DNA from 3 places in the Sporomusa intestinalis genome. Region 2 is predicted to be linked to each of the others. Evidence: riboswitches for the same ligand, from Rfam matches in the RefSeq annotation. Region 2 holds a riboswitch; each other region holds the start of a gene.
What was found. Region 2 has a riboswitch for cobalamin ahead of ACZ481_RS15060 (hypothetical protein). Riboswitches for the same ligand answer to the same signal wherever they lie in the genome.
Positions count from the first base shown of each region.

Region 1: linked by a shared signal. The riboswitch ahead of ACZ481_RS08375 (TonB-dependent receptor plug domain-containing protein) and the one ahead of ACZ481_RS15060 (hypothetical protein) in region 2 are both predicted to bind cobalamin.
Region 3: linked by a shared signal. The riboswitch ahead of eutS (ethanolamine utilization microcompartment protein EutS) and the one ahead of ACZ481_RS15060 (hypothetical protein) in region 2 are both predicted to bind cobalamin.

Region 1 covers NZ_AP042390.1:1,856,647-1,864,628, forward strand. Annotated here, with positions in the region: gene ACZ481_RS08360 (glycoside hydrolase) at 1-1,827, shown strand, start outside; gene ACZ481_RS08365 (glycosyl hydrolase family 18 protein) at 1,847-2,875, shown strand; gene ACZ481_RS08370 (MerR family transcriptional regulator) at 2,976-3,812, opposite strand; cobalamin riboswitch at 3,998-4,174, shown strand; gene ACZ481_RS08375 (TonB-dependent receptor plug domain-containing protein) at 4,334-6,217, shown strand; gene ACZ481_RS08380 (hypothetical protein) at 6,286-6,606, shown strand; gene cobN (cobaltochelatase subunit CobN) at 6,683-7,982, shown strand, end outside.
Region 2 covers NZ_AP042390.1:3,161,524-3,169,505, reverse strand. Annotated here, with positions in the region: gene ACZ481_RS15080 (hypothetical protein) at 1-537, opposite strand, end outside; gene ACZ481_RS15075 (hypothetical protein) at 651-1,025, opposite strand; gene ACZ481_RS15070 (hypothetical protein) at 1,266-2,948, shown strand; gene ACZ481_RS15065 (N-acetyltransferase family protein) at 3,533-4,045, shown strand; cobalamin riboswitch at 4,192-4,374, shown strand; gene ACZ481_RS15060 (hypothetical protein) at 4,725-4,928, shown strand; gene ACZ481_RS15055 (hypothetical protein) at 5,163-5,324, shown strand; gene ACZ481_RS15050 (CBO0543 family protein) at 5,358-5,984, opposite strand; gene ACZ481_RS15045 (redox-sensing transcriptional repressor Rex) at 6,098-6,787, opposite strand; ZMP/ZTP riboswitch at 6,947-7,032, opposite strand; gene ACZ481_RS15040 (methyl-accepting chemotaxis protein) at 7,229-7,982, shown strand, end outside.
Region 3 covers NZ_AP042390.1:4,875,300-4,883,281, reverse strand. Annotated here, with positions in the region: gene ACZ481_RS22710 (hypothetical protein) at 53-307, shown strand; gene ACZ481_RS22705 (hypothetical protein) at 498-704, shown strand; gene ACZ481_RS22700 (ATP-dependent DNA helicase) at 914-3,295, shown strand; gene ACZ481_RS22695 (hypothetical protein) at 3,426-3,557, shown strand; cobalamin riboswitch at 3,687-3,876, shown strand; gene eutS (ethanolamine utilization microcompartment protein EutS) at 4,195-4,530, shown strand; gene ACZ481_RS22685 (EutP/PduV family microcompartment system protein) at 4,541-4,969, shown strand; gene pduA (propanediol utilization microcompartment protein PduA) at 4,966-5,241, shown strand; gene pduB (propanediol utilization microcompartment protein PduB) at 5,268-6,062, shown strand; gene ACZ481_RS22670 (propanediol/glycerol family dehydratase large subunit) at 6,081-7,751, shown strand; gene ACZ481_RS22665 (propanediol/glycerol family dehydratase medium subunit) at 7,774-7,982, shown strand, end outside.

The DNA.
Region 1 (7,982 bases), 1.3 Mb from region 2:
AAAAAAATGTTCCGGACCGGACTGCAGGTGCTGATTATCCTGGCCGTAGTTGCCGGTTGTCTGGCTGCTTTAAATACCTTTAAGACATATACGCCTTATTCGCAGCAAGGGATCACTCCGGCCGGGGATAAAGGCTTTATTGCCCTGGCCTATTTTGGCGTGGAAAGAACAGGCAGCCAGAACCTGATCGGCGCCGGGCGCTTGCGCGAGCATTTACAGGCCCTGCAGGCTTGCGGGTATGTAACAGTTACCCAGCAGGATATTGTGAACTACTATCAGTCAGGGCAGGACCTGCCGGAAAAGGCCTTGTTCCTACTGTTTGAAGACGGGCGGCGGGATACGGCTATTTTTGCCCAGAAGATCCTGGAAGACCTGAATTTTAAAGCAACCATGCTGACTTATCCGGAGAATTTTAATAAGAAAGATACAAAATTCCTGCTGCCGGCCGACCTGGCCGAGCTGGAAAAAACAACCTTCTGGGAAATGGGCACAAATGGCTACCGGCTCGCCTTTATCAATGTATTTGACCGTTATGACAACTACCTGGGAGAACTTTCCCCCCTGGAGCACGCTGCGGTGGCACCCTATTTAGGGCGCAGCTACAATCATTATTTAATGGACTATATCCGGAACGAATATGGGATTCCCCAGGAGAGCTACAACCGGATGAAAGCCCGGCTGGCGTTCGATTATGAAGCCCTGCGCGACAGTTATACCAAGTCCCTTGGCTATGTGCCGGGAACCTATGTATTAATGCACTCCAATACCGGCAGTTTCGGCAATAACGACCAGGTAAGCGCCGTGAATGAGTACTGGATGAAAGCGCTGTTTGCCATGAACTTTAACCGGGAAGGGTTCAGCTTTAACCAGAGAAACAGCAGCATCTATGACTTAACGCGGATGCAGCCCCAGGCGTACTGGCACACCAATCATTTACTGATGCGTATTAAGTATGACACGAATCAGGAAATGACATTTGTTACCGGCGATGCCGCCAAGCATAAAGCCTGGGAAACGCGGCAGGGTGCGCTTGAGATTCAGGAGGAAGCAATCATTTTGACATCCCTGCCGCAAGCTAACGGGCTGCTGCGTTTGCAGAACAGCGATGATTTTAAAGATCTGAAGCTTTCCGTAAAACTCCGGGGCAATAAACTGGGACTGCAAAAGATCTATCTCCGGGCTGATGATAACCTGAACAGATTTTTAGCTGTATACCTGCTGAACAATATTCTTTATGTTACGGAAAAAAATAACGGGGCCGAACAGGAATTATTCCGGTTAGACCTGGATACACACGATGGCAAAGAGGTCTTGTCCATGCCGGAAGATAAGAAGGCGGCCGAGCTGCGGGAACTGGAGACGTTGCTAAAATATGCCGGTTCGGCGGCCGAGGTAAAGCTGTATACAGAGCGCTTACGGGCGAAAAAGCTGGAAGCGGTCCCCGGCGTGGCGGCGGGAGCGGCAGCCTACAAGCCTGACCTCAGTGTCCATGCCCGGGGCGACCGGCTGTTGTCCCTGTCACTTAAGGGTGACAGGCTTAGTATCCAGATTGATGATAAAGACGCGGTGCAGGCACTGACGGTAGCCGTAACCGGGGCGGGCGCCGTGTATCTTGAGGCGGCCTGGGGCGGTTATGGCTGGAGTCAGAGAAATCTGGCCGATGATGTGTATGACGGCGTTTTTGAGCAGCTCACAATTACCGGGAATACCGGGGCTGACAGGGAAAAAATTTTGTTTGACAGCAGGCTGCAGGGAGTGGCGGCGGTTAAGCTGGCAGTCAGACAACTGTGGACCGGCCTGATAAACTGGTTTATTGTAAACTTATAGGCAAAGGGGAAGTGTGTAAATGAACGGCAATGGTTGGACAATCGGCAAGGCCATGGTACTGGCAGCCGTCTTTGTTTCCCTGATTGGCTGTAATGGCCAGTCGGCCGGCAACCAAACCCTGACAGAATCAGCCAGGCGCTCGGCCTGGCTAACCTACTGGGATTTGGCGGCAGGCGCAAAAGACCTGGCGAGAATCGGCAAAAAGCTGGACCAGCTCTCTTATTTTGGAGCCTACTTTGCTGAAGACGATACGCTGTTCCTGCCCCCGGCGCTGAGGGACCAAAAAAATGAGCTGGCAGCGAAACAACCGGGCTATGAAACCTATCTTACTTTTGTCAATGACAAGCAAAACGCCGATGGATCGATGGTGATGAAAGACACGGAGGTTCTCCGCCGGGTGCTGGCCGACGAGGCCGCGATGGAAAAACATATTGCTGAGATTGTCGCCCTGACCTTGCAGGCCGGCTTTGACGGCATTGAGATTGATTATGAAAGAATATGGAAAGAGGAAGAAGTCGGCCGGTTATTTTTAACCTTTGCCGATAAACTATATGCCAAAGCCCGGCAAAATGACTTGAAGCTGAGGCTGGTGCTGGAGCCGGGGACACCGTTTGCCGCCGCCGCTTTTCCCCCGGGGCCCGAATATGTGGTTATGGCTTATAATCTTTATGGCGTGCACAGCGGACCAGGGCCAAAGGCCGATAAGGCGTTTATCCAAAAGACAGCGGCCCGCATGCAGGCTTTACCTGGGGAAAAATCGCTGGCCTTGTCCACCGGCGGCTGCCTGTGGAGCGATAACGGGGAAAAGCGCTTTCTGACGGAAGCAGAGGCCAAAACCCTGGCCGCGGTTTACGAGGCGGAGCCCGTTAGGGACGGCGAAAGCCAGTGCCTGGTGTATTCTTATCAGGATAACGGCATTGCCTACCAGGTATGGTATGCTGATGTGAAAACATTAAATTACTGGCTTGCCGTTGCCCGGGAACAGGGGATAAATAATATCAGCCTGTGGCGTTTGGGGGGGAATGTGGCGGTTAATAAACTTAAATAAAACCCTGCGGCGGCGCAAAAGGCCTGCCGGCGATTTGGCCGGCAGGCCTTTTGGTCAGTAACCAGGCTAAAAAGCCGCCGGTTGGATTCCGGCAGCTGGCTTACGACGGATAAGCAACCTGAAAAGAGATTTGGTTGATATAGGCGTTTGTATCCTGGGTCAGCCAATGATTCTGCAGGGGGAGCAGATAGATATTGCTCATAATTGTCAGTCGGTTAAGCGCAATGAATTCCATAATTTTTTTATATACGGTTGGCGCCTCTTGATAATAGGTCCCCCGGAAGCGCATTGTCAGATATAAGCCGGCCGGGCGGACGAAGCAGTGCTTTTTGGCGGCATTATGGGCAACCGGTGTGAAATACTGGATGGTTTTATTAAATTTCCCGGCCAGAAACTCATCTTTAGCAATAATCCAGCCGGTGGTAAATTCTTTGAAGTGCTTTTTGGAGACGGCGGTTTGATTGTGCCTTGACAGAATTCTGATCCGTTCCCGCACAGCCATTCCTTCTGTTAACAATTCGCTGACAAATAAGGTTTTTTCCGGCTGATAGTTCAGTTGAATTTGATCAAACAGGGTTTTGCGGATTTTCGCTATTGTTTTCAATGACAACTGTAAACTGCTTTTAATCTTGGCCGTTTCTTCGATCAGCTTATCGCATTCTTTTTCTTTGTCCAGCAGCAACTGCTCGAAATTTTCCAGGCTGCGATGCTGGAGATAATTTTTGATAGCCTGGATAGGAATATTTAGCTTACGCATATTGAGAATAATTTCCAGTATGAGGTATTGCGAAACAGAATAATAGCGATAGCCGTGCTGGTTTACAAAGGCCGGGGCCAGTAATTCATTTTTGTCATAATACAATAATGTTTGCTTGGGAATACCGTAGAGCGCAGCCAGCTCGCCGGCGGTGATGTAATTCTCTTTGTCATTTGCCATATTCCCTTTTCTCCTATCTCAATAATGGAACGCCTGACTTAGTGCGCGGCAAAAGCGGTACAGCCAATTAATATTGTAATCATTATTATTGATAAATCAGGGCCTGTCAAGTGTATAAAAGGCTTGACTATACAACCGGTATATAGTTTACCTTAGAAGTTAAAATACGCTGCTATGCAGATTAATTAAATAATGGGAAGACAGGTGCCGAAAGGCTTAATAGATAAATCGGTGCAACGCCGATGCGGTCCCGCCACTGTAACGGGGAGCGATGCCACAACATGTCACTGAAGGTCAGTTTGGGAAGACGTGGCTGAGCAATGAACCGGAGCCAGGAGAACTGCCTGTTTTTATTACCGCAGCCTACGAGTGATAGGACGGGTAAAGATACTGACAAGTGGTTATTTGCCATGTCTTTTGTGTGCGCAAATCAGACCGGCGCAGTGCTTAAAAACCTTTCCCCCGCGCGGGGGAAAGGTTTTTTTATATAGATAACATGAGCAGAGTAAGGGGTTTTGTTGATGAAAAAAAATGTGTCCCGGAAAAAAGCGATGAGTCTGGCAATTATTTCGGCCCTGACACTTGCGGCCGGCCTGGGGCCTGGCACGGCCCAGGCCGAAGCGGTGAAAACCTATTTTCTCGATGAGGTAGTTATTACAGCGACGCGGACACCGGTAAAGGAGTTTGATGCCAATGCCAATATTACGGTAATCACGAGCAAAGAGATTGCAAGAAATCATTATGCCAATCTGTCGGAGGCCTTGCGGGAAGTACCTGGCGTTATTATCAACAACTACAGCTTAGCCGGGTATTATGGCAGTAATGGCATGAAAATTAACGGTGCCGACGAGGTTGTGGTGTTAATTGACGGCGTTAAAGTGAATTCAGCCGGGGCCAAGTTTTCGCCATCGATGTTTGCCAACCTGGATACTATTGACCGTATTGAGGTGCTGAAGGGTTCTGCTTCTACTTTGTACGGATCTGACGCCAAAGGCGGGGTTATCAATATCATCACCAAAAAAATTGAGGGCAACAGCTCGCAAGTAAAGCTGGAAAGCGGCAGCTACAAGGGCGAGAATTATTCGTTTATGCACGAAGAACGGCAGGGGGACTGGGGCTGGCGGGTGATTTCCAAGAAATCGCTGCTCGGCGATTTTAAAGATGGCCGCGGCCTTACGGTACCGGCCGCTTTGAATGCCGATATGACAGGCATCAAACTCACCAAAGAATTCGGCGGGAAATCGGATCTGATCTTTTCTTATGATACCTATAAGGCCGATTACAAATTTCAATCCCTGTGGGACAGCCGGTTTAAAACAGGGACAACCGATAATTACAATGGCCGGGTGATTTATAATACCCGGTTGGACGAGAACACGACCAATCAATTCGCAGTCGGCATAAATAGGTACGATGATTTGTATCAACTGGACAGCGGCGATTTTTACGCAACCAAGGTTAAGACCGTAAGGATTTCCGATCAGGTTACCAAAAACTTTGCCGACACGCATCTGGTGACGACCGGTTTTGAATTTGCCGAAGATAAGGTAATTTCCTTTAACGGGATAAAATTAACGAACCGGGCCCTGTATCTGCAGGATGAATGGAATATTACCGGCCAGTGGAAATTAACCGGCGGCGTCCGTTATGACAATAACTCCGGCTTTGGCAGCCATACTACCCCCAGTATCAATCTGGGCTATAAATTCAGCGATAAAACCAATATGTACCTGGGCCGCAGCGAATACTTTATTCCGCCGTCGCCGTCGCATTTATACAATACCACCTACGGCAATCCCAACATTAAGCCGGAAACAGGCCATACGTCCGAAATCGGCATTAACCACCGCCTTGATGATACCTTTGTGGCCTCGGCCCATATTTTTAAACGGAATTCTAAAGACCGGATCGGCTATGTTTATCCCCGGTATGCCAATGTCGGCGATGAGAAGGCCGACGGCTGGGATATTCAGCTGCGCAAGCAATTTTCCAGCGCCATGAGTGCTTTTGTCGGCTATACCCATACCAATGTGGACGCAACCCAACAAAGAGCGGCCAATGTGGACGGCTATGTTCCTAAAGGTGCCTGGAATGTCGGCACTGATTACAGTGCCGGCAAATTAGACATTTCGCTTGTCGGCAAAGGCATTATCGACAGGCCAGGTCCCCAAACCGCTGACGCCGTGGATGATTTTTTCCCGGCCAACACCTACTGGGTCTGGGATATCGGGGTCAATTACCAGGCCAGCAAAGCCGTCAAAGCCTTCGTAAAAGTGAATAATATCTTTGATAGATTTTATGCAGAGCACTCCAATGCCCGTTATAACTGGAGCGCAACCCCGGCTGGACAATGGTGGAGCGCCCCGGGGCGGAATATCCGCGTCGGTATGGAGTATACATTCTAAGCTATTGACTGTATGACCGCTATATAGAGTAGAATGGAAAAAAACTACATTTGAAATGAGGTAAAGACATGCTTACTGAAAAAAAACATCCTGCTTATGAGCTGCCCTCTGATCCCCATGCACAATCACGCTATGAAAGTGCAAAGAAACACGCTCAGTGGGCGAAAGCCGCAGGGAAACCGTCCGGGGAAATTCATGCGATTTTTCGTAAGGTAATGGACTTCGACCCCAAAAACTTGCCAGACATTCCTGCTGACGCGGCCCACAAGAAATATCGCTCTGCCCTGATACAGGCCCAAAAAGCGATAGAGGACGGCAAGACGGCGCAAGAGGCGCATAACCTCTTCCGCAATATTGTCAATGCGCAGGCCGGCGGTCAGGGGCATTAGCGGCAATGACCGAAAAAACCACCCGGGTACGGGTGGTTTTTTCGGTTCTAGCTGGTAAAAGTGGGGAGGCTGAAAAATGGGTAACATTTTATTTTTAACAAACATTGACCGCCAACTTTATTTATGGCGCCAGGCCGAGAAAATGCTGGCGCAGCAACGGCCGGCGGTCCCGGGCAGCAGTAAAATGATTCAGGAGTCGACACCCTGGGGCGACGAATGGCAAAGCCGGCTGGCGGCTGCCGCTATCGTTATCTGCCGCTGGATGGGAACCGGTCTGGATTGCCGGTTTTTGCAAAATGCAGCGGCATTTATGCGGCAAAATAAGATCAGGCACCTTTTTTTAGTGGAAGATGCCGGTGATGACATAATTCAATATGGCATTACCCCAAGGCAGGAATTGCTGCTGCGCCGCTATTTTGCCTATGGTGGCGTTGACAATCTTTATCACTGCCTGCTGTGGCTGAACTGTGAATTTTTCGGAGCCGCCTATCCTTGCCAGGAGCCCTGTTTATTGCCCTGGCATGGTATTTATCATCCGCAGGCCCAGGCAGTATATCAGGATTTCCAGCAATATAAACAGGACTTTTGCCAGGCGGGGCGGCCGACTATTGGCCTGGTTTTTTACCGGGATGAATGGATTTTAGGTGATTTGGCCTATCACAAGGCAATCATTCAGGCAATAGAAAAAAGCAACATGAATGCAGTCCTTGTCTTCACCAACGGCCAGCCTAATCCGGAAGTCAATGCCCCCGGTGCCCAGGCGGCGTTCGAGAAATATTTTTATGAAGACGGCCGGGTTGTGATCGATGTATTAATAAACTGTATAAAGTTTTCTTTGACTACGACCCAGGCTTTAGAGCTGGCGGCGATCCAACGGTTAAATGTGCCGCTGCTACAGGCTTATACCCTGTTTAGCTCTTATCAGGACTGGGAGCGAAGCAGCGAAGGCATGACGCCGGTGGAGATTTCGGTAAGCGTGAGTTTGCCGGAATTTGACGGCATTATTCATTCCGTACCAATTGCGACCAAAGAACAGAATGAGCGGGGCCTTGCTGCCTATGTACCCATGCCCGAGCGAATCTCGCTGCTGGTACGGAAGGCGGAAAAATGGGCCCGTTTACGGTCTAAACCGAATGCGGAAAAAAAGGTCGCCATCGTATTTCACAATTATCCGCCGTTAAACGCCAATATTGGCAGCGCGGCCGGCCTGGATTCGCCGGAAAGTGTGCGCCTCTTACTGGCCGCAATGGCAGGTCAGGGCTATGTGATTGATCACATTCCGGCCGACAGTAAAAGCTTTATGGAAGAGTTAACTGCCCATGCCACCAATGACCGCCGGTTTATCACCGCCAAACAGATCCGAGAAGCCAAAGGTC
Region 2 (7,982 bases):
CCAGTAAAAGATCATCGTACTGGTGCCGACGGCAAGCGTCAGCGCCAGGCGGCAATAAAATTTAATGATAACACTTTCGATCTGCAGCTGTTCAAGGGCCGCCAGCGACATGGCATAGCTTAGCACGATGCGGCCCCTGGTGCCAATAAGCAAGCCTGAGCTTAAGGTGGCATACTGCCCGTCGGGGAACCCTGCGGCATTGGCAGCATTCGTAAAATCGCTCCGGCTGTTATAGGCGACCTGCGTAGCCGTTACGGCGCCAAAATCCTCACATTTTTCTGCTTCATCGGCGGTGCGGACAAAAATAGTAGCGCCGCTTTTAAGCCGGTAGGCGGAGGGCAAAGACTGGACTATTGTTGGCGAGGACTCTGTTGTCCTTAAGGCCAGGAAGCTTTCGTCGCCGTCAGTGCTTAAGATGATTGTCACGGCCAGTGGATTCGATATCTGTACGGCTGTCAGATTGATCGCTTTTTGCGGTGCAGGTGTCCAGGCCGGTGTGGCTGACGGCAAGCTGTTGAAGGCGTAATCCCTGCTCATTTCCGCAGTATTTCTGCTGATGAACACAGGCTGCAGCCCAGCAGTGAATATATTGGCGTTTGTTCTTGATTTATTCGTCACCATCAGCTCCTTGGCAGTATTTTGCCGTCGATTCAAACTTCATAGCCCAGCAGGGTAATATACATTGTACCTGTCGTGTTGGTCGTAAGTGCGATCACTTCGTCCGGTGCAAAACGGACAGGGGAAGAAAAGCTTTCACTATAGGTGGCAAAGGCGGCTGTCAGTACAATTGACAGAAACGGAGCATTGCCGGCTCTGTTTAAGGTAACAGTCAAGCCGGCAGGGGCAGCAGCCTGCACTGCCGTCAGGCAGATTCTTTTACCGGCAGCCGGCGTCCAAAGCGGATTGTTGGTTTGCACAGTGGCGAACGTATTAAACAAAATAATATCTGATGCCTGTTCCCTGGTAAACAAAGGTCTTGTTGGGTAATTGAAAACATTGTAATTGGTTCTCTTTTTATTGTTCATAGCCTGGAAACTCCCGAATTTTATATTTTCCTATTTTATTATATGGGACTGTTATTTTAAGGTGCGGATTAATGCAACTTGAAGGTTTGCTTCAGGCAGTGCTTCCTTTAAAAACGCTAGTATAATATTTGTTTCCCCCATCTGCGGCCTAAAAGCCGCTAGTTTTTTTGTATTCAACAAAATTCCTTAACCCTGCATAAGATGCTATAGGGCACCAACTATTTTAGAAAGGAACAGCGTATGAGTAAGACATCCTTACAATTAGAACGTTTAACCGCCGGTACAATTGCAATCAATGGAACCGTTATTTTTGACTCAATGACAGTCGCAACAGGCAATATCAGCTACGATAACGCCACCGGTGTTATTACCTTGCAGGACGTGGGCCGATATAAATTTGACTGGTGGGTGGCAACACAATCTTCCCTCTCCTCTAGTGGACTTGGCTTTGCGTTGGCTTCATCACAGGGAGCTGTTATAATCGGTAATTCGCCAATCAAAACAGACGAGGTTTTCGGCATCGGCATAATTGAAGTTGCCGTAGCGCCTGTAACTGTAGAACTAAGGAACAACAGCAATGCCGACGTTTCCTATTCAACCATTGTTCCGGTTAAGTCTGTATTGACAGTATTTGGGGAAGATGGTTCAGCTGTAATGGGACCGACCGGTGCTACAGGACTGCCTGGCCCAATAGGGCCAACAGGTGAAACCGGGCAGATCGGTAATATAGGCCCAATGGGCGAAACAGGACCGGATGGCAATGTAGGACCAACCGGAACCACAGGACCAACCGGCGAACGAGGAGTAACCGGTGACACAGGACCAATAGGTGTCACCGGAGCGACTGGCGCCACAGGACCAGCAGGCGAACCAGGAGTGACCGGTGCCATAGGACCAGCAGGCGAACCAGGGGCGACCGGCGCCACAGGACCGTCTGGTGAATTAGGGGCGACCGGAGCCACCGGGCCAGCAGGTGAACCAGGCGTGGCCGGTGCCACAGGATCAACAGGCGAACCAGGAGCGACTGGCGCCACAGGATCAACAGGCGAACCAGGAGTGACCGGAACCACAGGACCAGCAGGCGAAACAGGGACGACTGGTGCCACAGGGCCGTCTGGTGAATTAGGAGTGACCGGTGCCACAGGATCAACAGGCGAACCAGGAGTGACCGGTGCCACCGGGCCAACCGGTGAATCAGGTTTGACCGGCGCCACCGGGCCGTCTGGTGAACTAGGGGCGACTGGCGCCACCGGGCCAGCAGGTGAACCAGGAGTAACCGGAGCCACAGGGCCAACCGGTGAATCAGGGTTGACCGGCGCCACAGGAGCAAGCGGTGAGCCAGGAGTAACCGGCGTCACAGGAGCAACAGGTGCGACAGGCGATATCGGCCCTACCGGCTCTACAGGCCCGCAGGAGTTGGATTTATGTATTATGACTACTAGTTTGGGAAATATTGATGTAGTCATTGCCCCTAATGAAGGCGGCGGCAATAATCAAGCGGTGGGAGGCATCGCTTTTGGCGGCGATTTGGATACAAGAGCGCTTTCGCGTGTTGCGGCATACATCATACAGGTTGGAGCAGGTATTGGTCAGTTTCAAATGGCTGTGTTACAGGCAACGTCAACATCTACCGCCTTGGTGGTCGGCGTAACCGATATCGTAACAACGATTTCCGGCGGCCTGTTTGTATTGCCGCTTACCGACACGGTAAATCTGGCGGGCGGGAGCATTTATTATCTGGCAGTCTACAATCAGGTAAATGCTTCGCAAATTGGCGGTGTGATCGCAGGCACAAATACGGTGCAGGATGCGCCACCGATCAATTTTAGAGTGCAGAATATTGCCGGCTTTGCCGTTGGGCAAACTATTAATATCAGTGATGTAAACTTATGGCGGACACCTTGGCTGGCAGCTATGAAATAACGTAGCGCGGCTATTGCCTGGAGGGCAATAGCCGCGGCAGTCCTAGTGTTTTGGCCACATTATCTTTTTTAGTTTGATGACGGCCAAAATGGCCAATGGCGGCGTCAGCCCCTCCTAGCAGACCCCTTCCAGTATGAGTCGTCGGTGCTTCCTTGCCCTTGGCTATTTTGTCTCGCCCTAAAACTAAAATTAACATGGCCAAGACACTGGTGCCTTGGCAAAGTTAGATGTTAGCTTTAGACAGCGTAGATTTTTTCGCAATGCAAGGCGGAGGAGCCGCGCAGATCGGCAATCTGTAAGGTGACGACAACAAAGCAGTGCGGGATAAGATGCGCTGTATACCTAATATTTGACTTTGTCAAGGTGCTAGCTATGATCTTAGCATCTGTAAGGCGCTCTTTTCACCAACAGTGATATGAGGGCTTTTTTTCTTTCCTCCTATATAATCCAGCTCAAATTTCTCTCTTTGCAGGAACCGGGAAATTCCGGGAGAATTATTTAAGACATAAACGTTTGCCGCTGCAAAAGGCAGGTTAGGCTTTTGACGGTCAAATTTTAACAGAAATAATAAAGGATGTGTGCTTATGATTCGTAACGCCGGGCCTGATGATTTAGCTGCTATCCAGGAAATTTATAATGAGGCGATCCTTAATACGACGGCAGTATATGATTATAAACCTTATACCATGGAAGCGAGAACATTGTGGTATGAGGATAAGGTTAAGGCCGGTTTGCCTGTGCTTGTGTACGAAGAGGACAAGCTTGTTGCCGGGTTTGCGACCTTTGGGCCGTTTAGAGCTAAACCAGCCTATAAATATACAATAGAACATTCAGTCTATGTCCATACTAAGCACCGGGGAAAACAGATCGGCACTATTCTCATGCAGGCATTGATAGAGCTTGCCAACGCCCAGGGATATGCGACGATGGTGGCCGGTATCGACGCCAGCAACGTGGGCAGCAGAACCATGCATGAAAAAATGGGCTTTAGTTTTTCTGGAACGATTCACAAAGCCGGTTATAAATTCGGCAGATGGCTGGATCTAAGTTTTTATCAATATAATCTGGCAGGTCCGGACAAGCCAACAGAGGAATAATGAATGCTAAAGCAGCGATGCCCAGGGCTAGCAGAGTAACAGCAGTAAGGTGGAAAATGTCGAAATAAGCAGAAGAAAAACTCTCGACAAGCCTAAGGGTCTGTGCTATGCTTGAGAAAATAAACCAATTAAAAGAAAAATTAAATAAATTGATTTTTGGTGCAGGTGCCTGCAAGGGCTTAATAGAAAAGCCGGTTCAAGACCGGCGCGGTCCCGCCACTGTAATGGGGAGCGAGTCCAAGATATGCCACTGGAACACGCGTGTTCTGGGAAGGTTTGGACGAGCGATGATCCAGAGCCAGGAGAACTGCCTGTACAACAATCACCGTTGACCTGCGAGAGATAGGGAGGGGATTTATGTGTATGTTTTGTGCCGGCTGTTTGCCGGGGTAGAGTAGAAGCCTCCTGATTGTTGTCATCACAGGCGGCTTCTTTTTATTTTGACGGTTGTGAGTGTCAATAGCGACTTTTAAAGGTATAACGGACTTTTAATACCTCGATTAGTTGCCTTGAGACACAAGTGTGTCTTAAGGCGACTAATAATGGGCGGTTTACCATTGCCGCTACGGATGCCTTGGGCGCTTTAGCCTTACGGGGGCCAATATGGCACCAAGGAAAAGAAGCAGGAAAACAACTACCGGCACAGTTTCCTATTGTCCGGCAGTATAGGAGTGGGTTTATGAAACAAGAACAAATCAAACAGCTAACTGAGAAACTCTTGGCTTGCGGCTACCATTCAGCCCAGATCAGGCATATCATCAGCGAGGCGGTGGAATGTGGCTTAGCGGACGGTGGCGGTTCGCAGGAGCAATTGATTATCGAGGCCCTTGAAAGCTATGTGGAATTTGGCAGCAAGTGTAAAAGGACGGGAAACCGTAAATGACCGCTCGCGGCGGTCCGGCATTCATTTTTATTCACCTCCTATTTACGCCGGTCAAGGTGGCCGGATCTACAGGGAAGGTTAGCTTATTTTCAAACAGCCGGACGGTGGGTTGTGTCTTTGGACAGGACACGGCCCGCCGTCTCTGTGTCTTGGCGAAAGGCCAGCGAGACATGGCGATAAAGGTAAAGGAATTTGTTAATTTATTGTAGAATTGATGTTTAAGGAGGTTGGTATATGAAATGTCTGGTCTGTGAGCAGGATATGCCGTTTGACTGTACCTGCGCGGATATGGGGAAAAGAATTCAACTTGTCAGGGATGCCAAGCAAATGTCTGTTTCGGAGGAATTTTTCAAAGCGTTTGCCAAAAGAAAACTTATGGTAGATATTGATAAATAAGTACAGACCGTCCGGCCCGGACGGTCTGTACCGTTACTCCTGCTTATCATTCTGTTTATCTAGGGGCTTCATTGCCGGTTGTAGTGCTGGTGAACACTGGCTTTTATAATGTTTGGCATATTCATGTTTTTGTTCTATGGCTATCACTTTCTGCAGAATTGCTCTCATGACGGCTGCTGTAATCAGCATAATAAAAAATGTGTAGTAAAATTGCCAGTTGTATAACCGGAGGATATCAAATTTTGCTAACACAGGCAGGAAGACAAAGGAATAGCCCATTTCTGTTATCGCGGCCCAGAGCAGGAACTTTTTCCAGGAATGACAATATTGGTAAACCAGCATAAAGCCTAAGGGTACAACAGTTAAATCGTTTAAAAATAGTGCATGGCCAAACGGCAAGGGTTTTACCGTATAAACCCACAGCGCCGATGAAGCTCCGGCATCATCCAGTATGATCCGGAAAACCGCGATAAATGAACCAAACAAAAGTATTTGTGTCAGGCGGCTTTTATCTACATATTTCCACCAAACAGCGTAGGCGGCGGCTATACTGGCGATGACGAACCACCACCGGCCGGTAAAAAGATTTGCCCGCCATTCGTTCAGCTGATAACCCCATAATTCGTATCTGGCTTGCTGAATGATGTCAACAATATCCACAGGTAGCCCTCCCATCCAACATTGTTCAAGTATACCCTGTAGGTGGACATTTATTCATGCAAGCAAGCAGTATTTACAAAAGCGGTCAGCTTAGGACCACATACCTGAAGGCATTATGAAAAAGATTCTATGTAGGGTTTGCCGGCAAAAAAATCTTTGTTGATAATACCATTTAGACTATAGGTAATCTGGCTCAGCCAGGAGGCAATATTTATCTCAACCAGCAGGATATGTTCCGGAACTAAGACGGGAATAGCTGACAGATTGGCAATGCCAACAATCCCTACCTCGACCAGCTTGTTGGCAACCTGCTGACTTTTGGTTTGTTCCACCGCCATAATACCCATCACAATATTCCGTTTCTGGACAATAGCCCTAATGTTATCAAAGGATTCGAGCGTCAATTCTGAAGCGCTGCCAACAGGCACGCCGGCTTTAGCTTTTTCCAGATCGCAAACTGCGGCAATATGGATCCCCGGCGGCAAAATACCGCTGGAAGTGAGCAGGGGGACAACCGGCATGCACGAGCCGATGACGACAGCGTTCCATGAAGCTCGATAGCCCAGGATGTGCTCAATCCGCCAGATCATGTAATGAACCTGATAGCCCACTCCTTTTGTGCCGAATTCGCCAAAATTAGCTAGATCTTTGCGGACAAGTGAAGAGGGAATGCTCATACGCCGCCCCAGATCTTCAGAGGTACAGATGATTTTATCTTCACTACGCAGTTGCAGCAAAATAGCATAATATTTTGCTATCCTATTAATAGTGCTTTTGGGTATTTCATCTTTGCAAAATCGCATGTTGTCCAGCCCCCTTGCTCTATTTTGTACATATAAACATGAAAAAAACGCACCTCAATCACTTCATAATATTTAGACAATTCGGATTATGTAGTTTGCTATAAACAGCAGAAATGGTTGAGGAGAATGATATAGAGATAACAAAAACCATCTGAACAATAATGTTGTCCAGACGGTCGACTGTGAACTAAAAAATTACGCTTCATGTGGTAAACTCCACTAATCCGTCAGTTGCGCAATTGTTATTATTTTCTAATTAATACTAACATATTATCTTAAATTGGTCAACCTCAATGTGCAGTGATTGGTAATTTTTTTAATTTTAGAATAATATAAGCAAAATACACAGATGAAAATTTGGTAAAAATATCAAAAAAAGAGTGAATAAATATTTTGCAGATGCTATAATTATATGTAATTTTCTGGCGAGGAGGATGCAAATTGAGGATATACAACCGGCTTTCCCAGGGGTTGAAGGGGAAGCTGCGAATCGGCCATAAGATAATTGCCGCCTTTAGTTTGATTATTTTCTTTATCATTATGATAAGCTATTTTTCTTTTCATACAATCGGGCAGCTCAATAATACCTATGAGACGATGGCTGCCGGCAACCAGCAAGTGATAATGAATTTATTGTCCTTTACATCGCAAATGGCGAACGAGTCGGCGACTGTGACCAGGTTCTGTTTTGCCGGTGAGGAAAAGGATATCGCCCTTTATAATGATTATAAGCAGCGCAGTGATGCTGATTTGCAGGCCGTAGAGGAAGTACTGCCGGGAGAGAAAGCAAGAAACCTGGTCGCTTATATTAAAACTGGCAAAAAACAGTATGAAACATTTGCTGCCAGGGCTATTCAGGCCAAACAGGAAAATAATGTCCAGCAGCTCAATTCCTATATGCAAGTGGCCGGTGATCCCTATAAGGAAACTATTATGGCAGTGGATGAACTGGTCCGGCTTGTCGAAACCGATACGCAACAGGCGAAAAGCAATTTTGACAAGCAGATTATTCAGATTCAGCTCTGGGTACTGGCGGCTAACTGCGGGGTTGCTGTTCTGGCGATCCTGATTGGTATTGCGGTCAGCCGCAACATAGCCAAACCGGTGAATCTGGTCGTTCGTAATGCCGCTAAAATCGCGGCAGGCGAGTTGAACCTTGAGGACATTCCTCCTGTTGGCAATGACGAAATCGGCG
Region 3 (7,982 bases), 1.7 Mb from region 2:
CGTATGACTCTGCGGCAGATAAGAGGCTAATCTGCGCAAGGGGGGAGGCTGCATGGCATTATTATTTCAACTTGGAGCTAATCAGCTTGGGGCACTTAGCGCAATTCTGGCCATCCTCTGGGCAGAGGAACTTGATCTGGATGAACTCAATTCCCTGGGAAACTTTTTTGAGGCCCTGGGCAGTGTCATGCTTGCTATCGCCGCCCAGAGACAGTTATTGAAGGCGCAGCAGGAGGAAAAGCAAAATTCACCTGAAAGTGAACAGATACAGGAGCTAATCAGGCGTATTCAAAAATTGGAGTCGTAAGCCATTACTCTGTGCCATACAGCTGGCGCAGTTTTTTTGTACCGGCCGGATAAAAAAACACGGCTGGCGATAACGGCGCCCATTTGCCCTCTAGGCAAGCGGGCCAATGTTGGGTATAATGCAAAGAGCAAGTATGCGTGGTTGTACTGCGCCTATTTTGCTCAATGTTGAATTCGGGGAGGATATTGTAGTGACTCAAGACATTCTAAATCAAAATGACGCCAATACGCAGAAACTTAACTGGGAAGCCTTTATCAAACAGGATGTGCTTAATTTTCTGATGGCCCATAACCTGCAAGCCATCACTGTGGATGACGGCGCCGGCAAAAAAGGCGTAATCAAGCGGTCAGCCAAAGGTGAGCTGGCAGTACAGATAACTTCCAACGAAAAGCTGTAAGATTGAGCGCCCTTAACTAAAGCTGCTGCTGCCGCTGAGTTAAGGGTGTTTTCCTGGGCCTCATTGACAATTTGCCGGACTGGTTATACAGTGATGATAGGAAAAGGCCGCTTAGCTTTTACCGGCGGAAAAACGCGCAGCCAGGAGTTTGCCTGCCGGTAAAGCTGCATTGGCAGCGCTAAATTACAATCGCAAGAGGGCAAGCGTTTATGTCTGAGAATAAAGTAATTAAGACCTCGGTCCGCAATTTAGTTGAGTTTGTACTTAGAGCAGGTGACCTGGTTGCAGCCTTCACCGGGAGCTCGCGCCTGGTTGACGGGGCTAAAATCCACCGTAAGCTCCAGCAGTCCCAGACTGCCGAGTATCAGCCGGAGGTCAGCCTGACAATAACAGTGGAGCGGTCTGCGCTTGTCCTGCAGATTAGCGGCCGGGCTGACGGTGTGATTACAACAACAACGGCAGGAGGCACGGCAGAGATTACCATTGATGAAATTAAGTCTGTCACCCAGGAGCTTGAAACGCTGGCGGCCGAAGCCAACCCCCTGCACTGGGCCCAGGCCAAATGTTACGCCTACATGTACGCCGCCCAGCATGGCCTGGAGCAGATTGGCGTCCAGCTTACCTACTGCCAGGCCGCTACCCTGGAAACCAGGCTGTTCAAGCAAATCTACCCGGTGCGGGAACTGGCCGTTTTTTTTGAGGCCCTCATCAGCGACTATGTTATGTGGGCCAAGCGGCTTGGCGACTGGGCGGTCAGCCGGGATGCCTCCGCCGGCCAGGTGCAGTTCCCGTTTTCTGCCTTTCGCCCCGGCCAGCGGCAGCTAGCGGTTGCCGTATATAAGACAATCCGCGGGGGGGTTAAGTTATTTGCCCAGGCGCCTACCGGCACAGGCAAGACCATGGCCGTTATATTTCCGGCTGTTAAGGCCCTGGGGCTGGGACATGTGGAAAAAATATTTTTCCTTACTGCGAAAACGGTAACCCGGCAGTTGGCGGAGGCTGCTTTTGACCGTCTGCGGCAGGCCGGATTGCAGTGTAAAACCCTGACCCTGACTGCCAAGGATAAAATATGTCTCAGTCCCGGTTCGGCCTGTACGCCGGAGGAATGTCCCTACGCCGCGGGGTATTATGACCGGATTAAGCCGGCCTTGCTCGCCTGCTGGCAAGAGGCGGCTTTTACCCGCGAGGTCATTGAACAGCAGGCGCGGGAATACCAAGTCTGTCCCTTTGAATTATCGCTGGAGCTGGCATTTTGGGCAGATGCGGTTATTTGTGATTATAATTATGTGTTCGATCCCCGGGTTTATCTGAAGCGGTTCTTTCAGGAACCCGGCGGGCAATACTGCTTCCTGGTTGATGAGGCCCATAATCTTGTTGACCGGGCCAGGGAGATGTTTTCCGCGGCGATAACAAAGCAAAGCTTTATGCAGATTAAGAAAGCGGTCAACAAGGAGCTGCCCGCCCTGGCTAAGACTGCCGGCAAGATCAACAGGCTGCTGCTGCAGTTAGGCAAACTATGCGGGGAAAAGACCGCAGCCGGGGGCGCAGACTATTATGTGCGGGAACAGCTATTCAGCGAGGTCCTGCCCTTGCTGCGAACCTTTATGGATGCAGCCGAAAAGTGGCTGGCGAAAAATGAGCAGGCCGATTTCCGGGAAGAGCTGCTGGAGCTCTATTTCCAGGCGAATGCTTTCTTGCGCACGGCTGAGACCTATGATGAACGGTATGTAACCTATGTCGAGAAACTAGATAAAGAGGTACAGCTTACACTGTTTTGCGTTAATCCGGCAGAACTGCTGCGCCAGGCAGGGCTGCGGGGGCGGGCGACAGTCTTCTTTTCCGCTACCCTCGCCCCGATGGAATATTTTTTTGAGATCTTAGGGGGCGGGGAGGGCGATGGCAAAATCATCGTGCCCTCGCCTTTTGCCGCCGCCAATCTACGAATCCTGGTCGCCGACCATATCAGCACAACCTATAAGACCAGGGCCGGGACCTATGACGTGATTGTCGACAGCATTACCGCCGCGATTAAGGCGAAAACCGGAAACTATCTGGTATTCCTGCCATCTTACCGGTACCTGGAGGAAGTAAGCCGGCGGTTTGCCCTCCACAACCCGCAGATCAGGGTCAGCAAACAGACCGGTGAGATGACGGAAGCCGAGCGGGCCGGCTTTCTGGAGCAGTTTTCTGCCGGCAATACGGAAACCCTGGTGGGGTTTGCCGTGCTGGGCGGCGTATTCGGCGAGGGCATTGATCTGACCGGGGAACGGCTTGTTGGCGCCGTAATTGTTGGTGTGGGGCTGCCGATGGTATGCCCGGAACGGGAGATTATCAGACAATGGTTTGAACAGAATAACGGCCAGGGCTTTGCCTACGCGTATATCTACCCGGGGATGAACAAGGTCCTGCAGGCCGCGGGGCGGGTGATCCGCACCGAGCAGGACCGGGGCGTAATTTTGCTGATTGATAGCCGTTTTGCCCAAGCCCGGTACAGGCGGCTTTTCCCCCTGGAATGGCGGGGGGCCGTACGTGCGCCGGGGGTTGACCGGATTGCCGGCGGGGTCCGGCAATTTTGGCAGCAGGAGCTTTGAAGGCTATAATATTACCTATGTTAAAATGACAGCCAAGCCGGGCCGCGGGTGGCCGCAAGCCTTGCCCCAGCGGCCGGCGGTGTTGTAAAATAGAGATATACCGGACACTGGCAAAAAGGAGGAGTTCACAGTGGATTTACTCGCTTTACTGCAAGAAAAAAAGAAAAAAGCCAATGAGAATAATAAGCCGTTTCCCAAAGCCGGCAAGGTGAAAAATTCCAATCATAAAATGCCTATGCGCAAGAGTGGCCGGGGCAAATAACGGCTGAGCGTGATAAACGCCTGCAGCACAGCAAGATGTGCCGCAGGCGTTTATTGTTTGGGCTACACGCTAATATTTTTATGTATAAAATTTTAATTGCGGTATATGATAACAGCAGGTCATAAACAGCATATATGCCACCACATAGGTGCCTCTCAAACGAGAGGAGAATAGGGAAGTTCCGAGGGATGGAGACATCCCGCAAGACGCGGTCGCGCCACTGTAGACGGAGGTTAGCCCGCATACCCGCCGGCAGGAGGGGATGCAGGGGGCCTGAAAGCCGTCAAGCCAGGAGACCTGCCTATGCTGGCTGTTATTTACCCCCGCGTCAGGGGTATTACCAGAAGGATGAGGATAACAATGAGCCCCTGCCCTTTTGGCAGGGGCCTGCCGTGATTCAGGCCCGGCAACCGTTGCTGCGGGGTGTAGGCAGGCGGTCAGTTAGTGTAAATAAAACCTTTCTTTTCGACAATTTCTGCATAAGAAAAAGGCAATAGGAAAAGACTTTGTTTGAAAGTCTTTTTCCTATTGCCTTTATTTGTTTTGGGGACAACCGTGATTTGCCAATTGGCTTACATTTGGTAGACAGGGACCCGTTGCGGGCAGCAGAGTTTTAGGGGTAGCGAGGTATAGTGTAGTGGAAAAAACAAGAGTAGTGCAGGAATATGTACCAGGCAAGCAGGTGACACTGGCTCACCTAATCGCCAATCCGAAACAGGAATTATGCGACAAGCTGGGGCTTGGGACAAGCGGCGCGATTGGAATTTTAACGATTACACCCTCCGAAGCGGCCATTATTGCCGCCGATGCAGCAACCAAAACCGCCCATGTCCAGATTGGTTTTATGGACCGGTTTACCGGTTCTGTCGTTATTACCGGCAATGTGTCGGCGGTAGAAGCCGCGCTGCGGCAGGTAACCGGTTTACTGGCCGAAGGCTTGGGGTTTACCGCCGCCGGCCTGACCCGGTCTTAGCAGGATGATTATGCTGATTGGTCCTGTTGGCGCCGGCAAGACTTCTTTGATCAATGCCCTGCAGCATAACGGCGGTACGGCCCGGAAAACACAAAGCATTCTTTTTCGTGACGGCATGATTGACACACCGGGCGAGTATGCGCAAATGCCCCGCTTCTATTCCTCGCTGGCGGTTACCGCCGCCGAAGCCAGTCTGATCGCTGTGGTGCAGGCTGCCGCCGATTTCCGGGCCGGGCTGCCGCCCGGGTTTGCCGGCATGTTTCCCAGGCCGGCCGTGGGCATTATCACCAAAATTGATCTGGCCGGCGCCGACCGGGAAAAAGCCCGGGCACGATTGCAGCAAGCCGGTGTCAGGGGACCTTTTTTCTATGTGTCCGCACTTACCGGCGAAGGCCTGACGGCATTAATTGATTTTTTTACTGAAAGGGGGTGTAAATAGTGGGCGAATCCTTAGGAATGATCGAGACCAAAGGCCTGGTGGGAGCCATTGAGGCTGCCGACGCCATGGTCAAGGCTGCCAATGTCGTGTTGGTAGGGTATGAAAAAATCGGTTCCGGCCTGGTTACCGTCATGGTACGGGGCGATGTCGGGGCTGTCAAAGCGGCGGTAGACGCCGGCGCTGCCGCCGCCGGCTGCGTGGGTGAGGTAATCTCAGTTCATGTTATCCCCCGGCCCCATACCGATGTGGAAAGAATTATTCCCAAAATTTAATAACAGCTATTTTGGAGGTGTAATAGATGGAAGATCATTTGGTTGAGCAGGTCATGAATGAGATCAAGAAGCGTATGAGCACCGAGCCGAAAACGGCGGCACCGGCAGCTGACACACCCCGGGTGTGTGTCAGCCCGGGGATTACGGAATTCGTGGGCACGGCCATCGGCGATACGGTCGGCTTGGTCATTGCCAACGTAGATTCGGGGTTGCACGAAAAGATGAAGCTGGACCCTAAGTTCCGGTCCATTGGCATCCTTGGCGCCCGGACCGGGGCCGGTCCGCATATTATGGCGGCTGATGAAGCCGTCAAAGCCACGAATACCGAGATTATCAGTATTGAATTGCCCCGGGACACGAAAGGCGGCGCCGGCCATGGCTCGCTGATTCTGTTCGGCGCCGAGGAGGTGTCTGACGCCCGGCGGGCCATTGAGGTGGCTTTGGGAGAACTGGAGCGCACCTTTGGCGATGTGTATGCCAATGACGCCGGCCATCTTGAGCTGCAGTACACCGCCCGGGCCAGCCTGGCCATACATAAGGCTTTTGGCGCACCGCTGGGCCGGGCCTTTGGGCTGATTGTGGGCGCCCCGGCGGCAATCGGCGTGCTGATGGCTGATGTTGCGGTAAAAACGGCCAGTGTCGAGGTGGTTGGTTATTCCAGCCCCGGCAACGGCACCAGCTTTTCCAATGAAGTGATTCTGATGGTAACCGGCGACTCGGGCGCCGTCCGGCAGTCGGTTATTGCCGCCAGAGAAGTGGGGAAAAAGGTGCTTGAGGCTATGGCCGGACCGGCGCCCTCATCCGCGACACCGTACATATAGACTAGGGGGAAAACAAAAGTGAAGAGATCAAAACGTTTTGAGATGCTGGCGGCCCGCCCGGTAAATAATGACGGTTTTGTCGTTGAGTGGCCGGAAGTGGGGTTGGTAGCCATGAGCAGCCCCAACGATCCCAAGCCCAGTATCAAGATTGAAAACGGCAAAGTGGTGGAGATGGACGGGGTGCCCCGCAACCGCTTTGACTTTATCGATCAGTTTATTGCCGATTATGCCATTGACACGGCAATAGCCGAAAAGGCAATGGCGCTGGACGATGCGAAAATCGCCCAGATGCTTGTTGATATTAATGTATCCCGGGAAGATGTTGTCAAAATTGCCCGGGGCCTGACTGCCGCTAAAATTCTGGCGGTGCTCAACACCATGAATGTGGTGGAAATGATGATGGCTATGCAAAAAATGCGGGCCCGCAAAACCCCCTCCAACCAATGCCATGTAACCAATACCCAGGACAACCCGGTATTAATCGCCGCCGATGCGGCCGAAGCCGCACTGCGCGGTTTTGACGAAATGGAAACAACCGTAGCGGTTGTCCGGTATGCCCCCTTTAATGCGCTGGCCCTGCAGGTCGGCGCTCAGACCGGCCGGGGCGGCGTGCTGATCCAGTGCGCCCTGGAGGAGGCGACCGAATTGCTGCTGGGCATGCGGGGCATTACCGCCTATGCGGAGACAATCTCCGTATACGGGACGGAAAATGTATTTGTCGATGGCGACGATACCCCCTGGTCCAAGGCCTTTCTGGCTTCGGCGTATGCCTCCCGCGGGCTGAAGATGCGGTTTACCTCCGGCACCGGGTCGGAAGTGCAGATGGGCTATGCCGAAGGCAAATCGATGCTGTACCTGGAGATCCGCTGCATTATGCTGACCCGCGGCGCCGGTGTTCAGGGCCTGCAGAACGGTTCGGTAAGCTGTATCGGCGTACCGGCGGCTGTCCCTTCCGGCATCCGGGCCGTGCTGGGGGAAAACCTGTGCGCGGCCATGCTGGACCTGGAGGTAGCCTCCAGCAATGACCAGACCTTTACTCATTCCGATATCCGCCGTACGGCCCGCACGTTGATGCAGATGCTGCCCGGCACCGACTTTATCTGCTCAGGCTATAGCGCCAGCCCCAATTATGACAATATGTTTGCCGGCTCCAACTGGGATGTCGACGATTATGACGACTGGAATATCGTGCAGCGGGACCTGATGGTGGACGGCGGCCTGCGGCCTGTGTCCGAGGAACAGGTAATCGCTGTGCGCAATAAAGCGGCCAAAGCCCTGCAGGCCGTTTTCCGGGACCTGGGTTTGCCGGTCATAACCGATGACGAGGTGGAGGCGGTGACCTATGCCCACGGTACTAAGGAGATTGTCAAGCGCAATGTGGTTGAGGACCTGAAAGCGGCCGAAGAGATGATGAAGCGGGGGATCACCGGGCTTGACATTGTTAAAGCACTGGCGAAGAACGGCTTTGGCGATGTGGCGGAAAGTGCCCTCGTCACGCTGAAGCAGCGGGTAGCCGGCGATTATTTACATACTGCCGCGATTCTTGACAGCAAAATGAATGTAATCAGCGCCGTAAATAACAAAAATGATTATCGCGGGCCCGGAACCGGCTATCGCCTGAGCAAGGAGCGCTGGGCCGAGATTAAAAACATCCGCCAGGCAATCAAGCCGTCTGACTTTGACGTATGATCAAAAAACGAGGTGAATGGTAATGCAAGTTAATGAGCAAATGATCCGCGAAATCGTGCAGCAGGTCTTGCAGGGCATGAGCCCTGCGGTTGCCGGCCAGACAGCACGGAACACCCCCAAAAGCAGCGGCGGGCGGGCTATGACCCTTGTGGAAAAAGGGGAGGCCCGCGCCGGCGGCAGGGCGGATGAGATTATCATTGCCCTGGCGCCGGCCTTTGGTAAATATCAAAA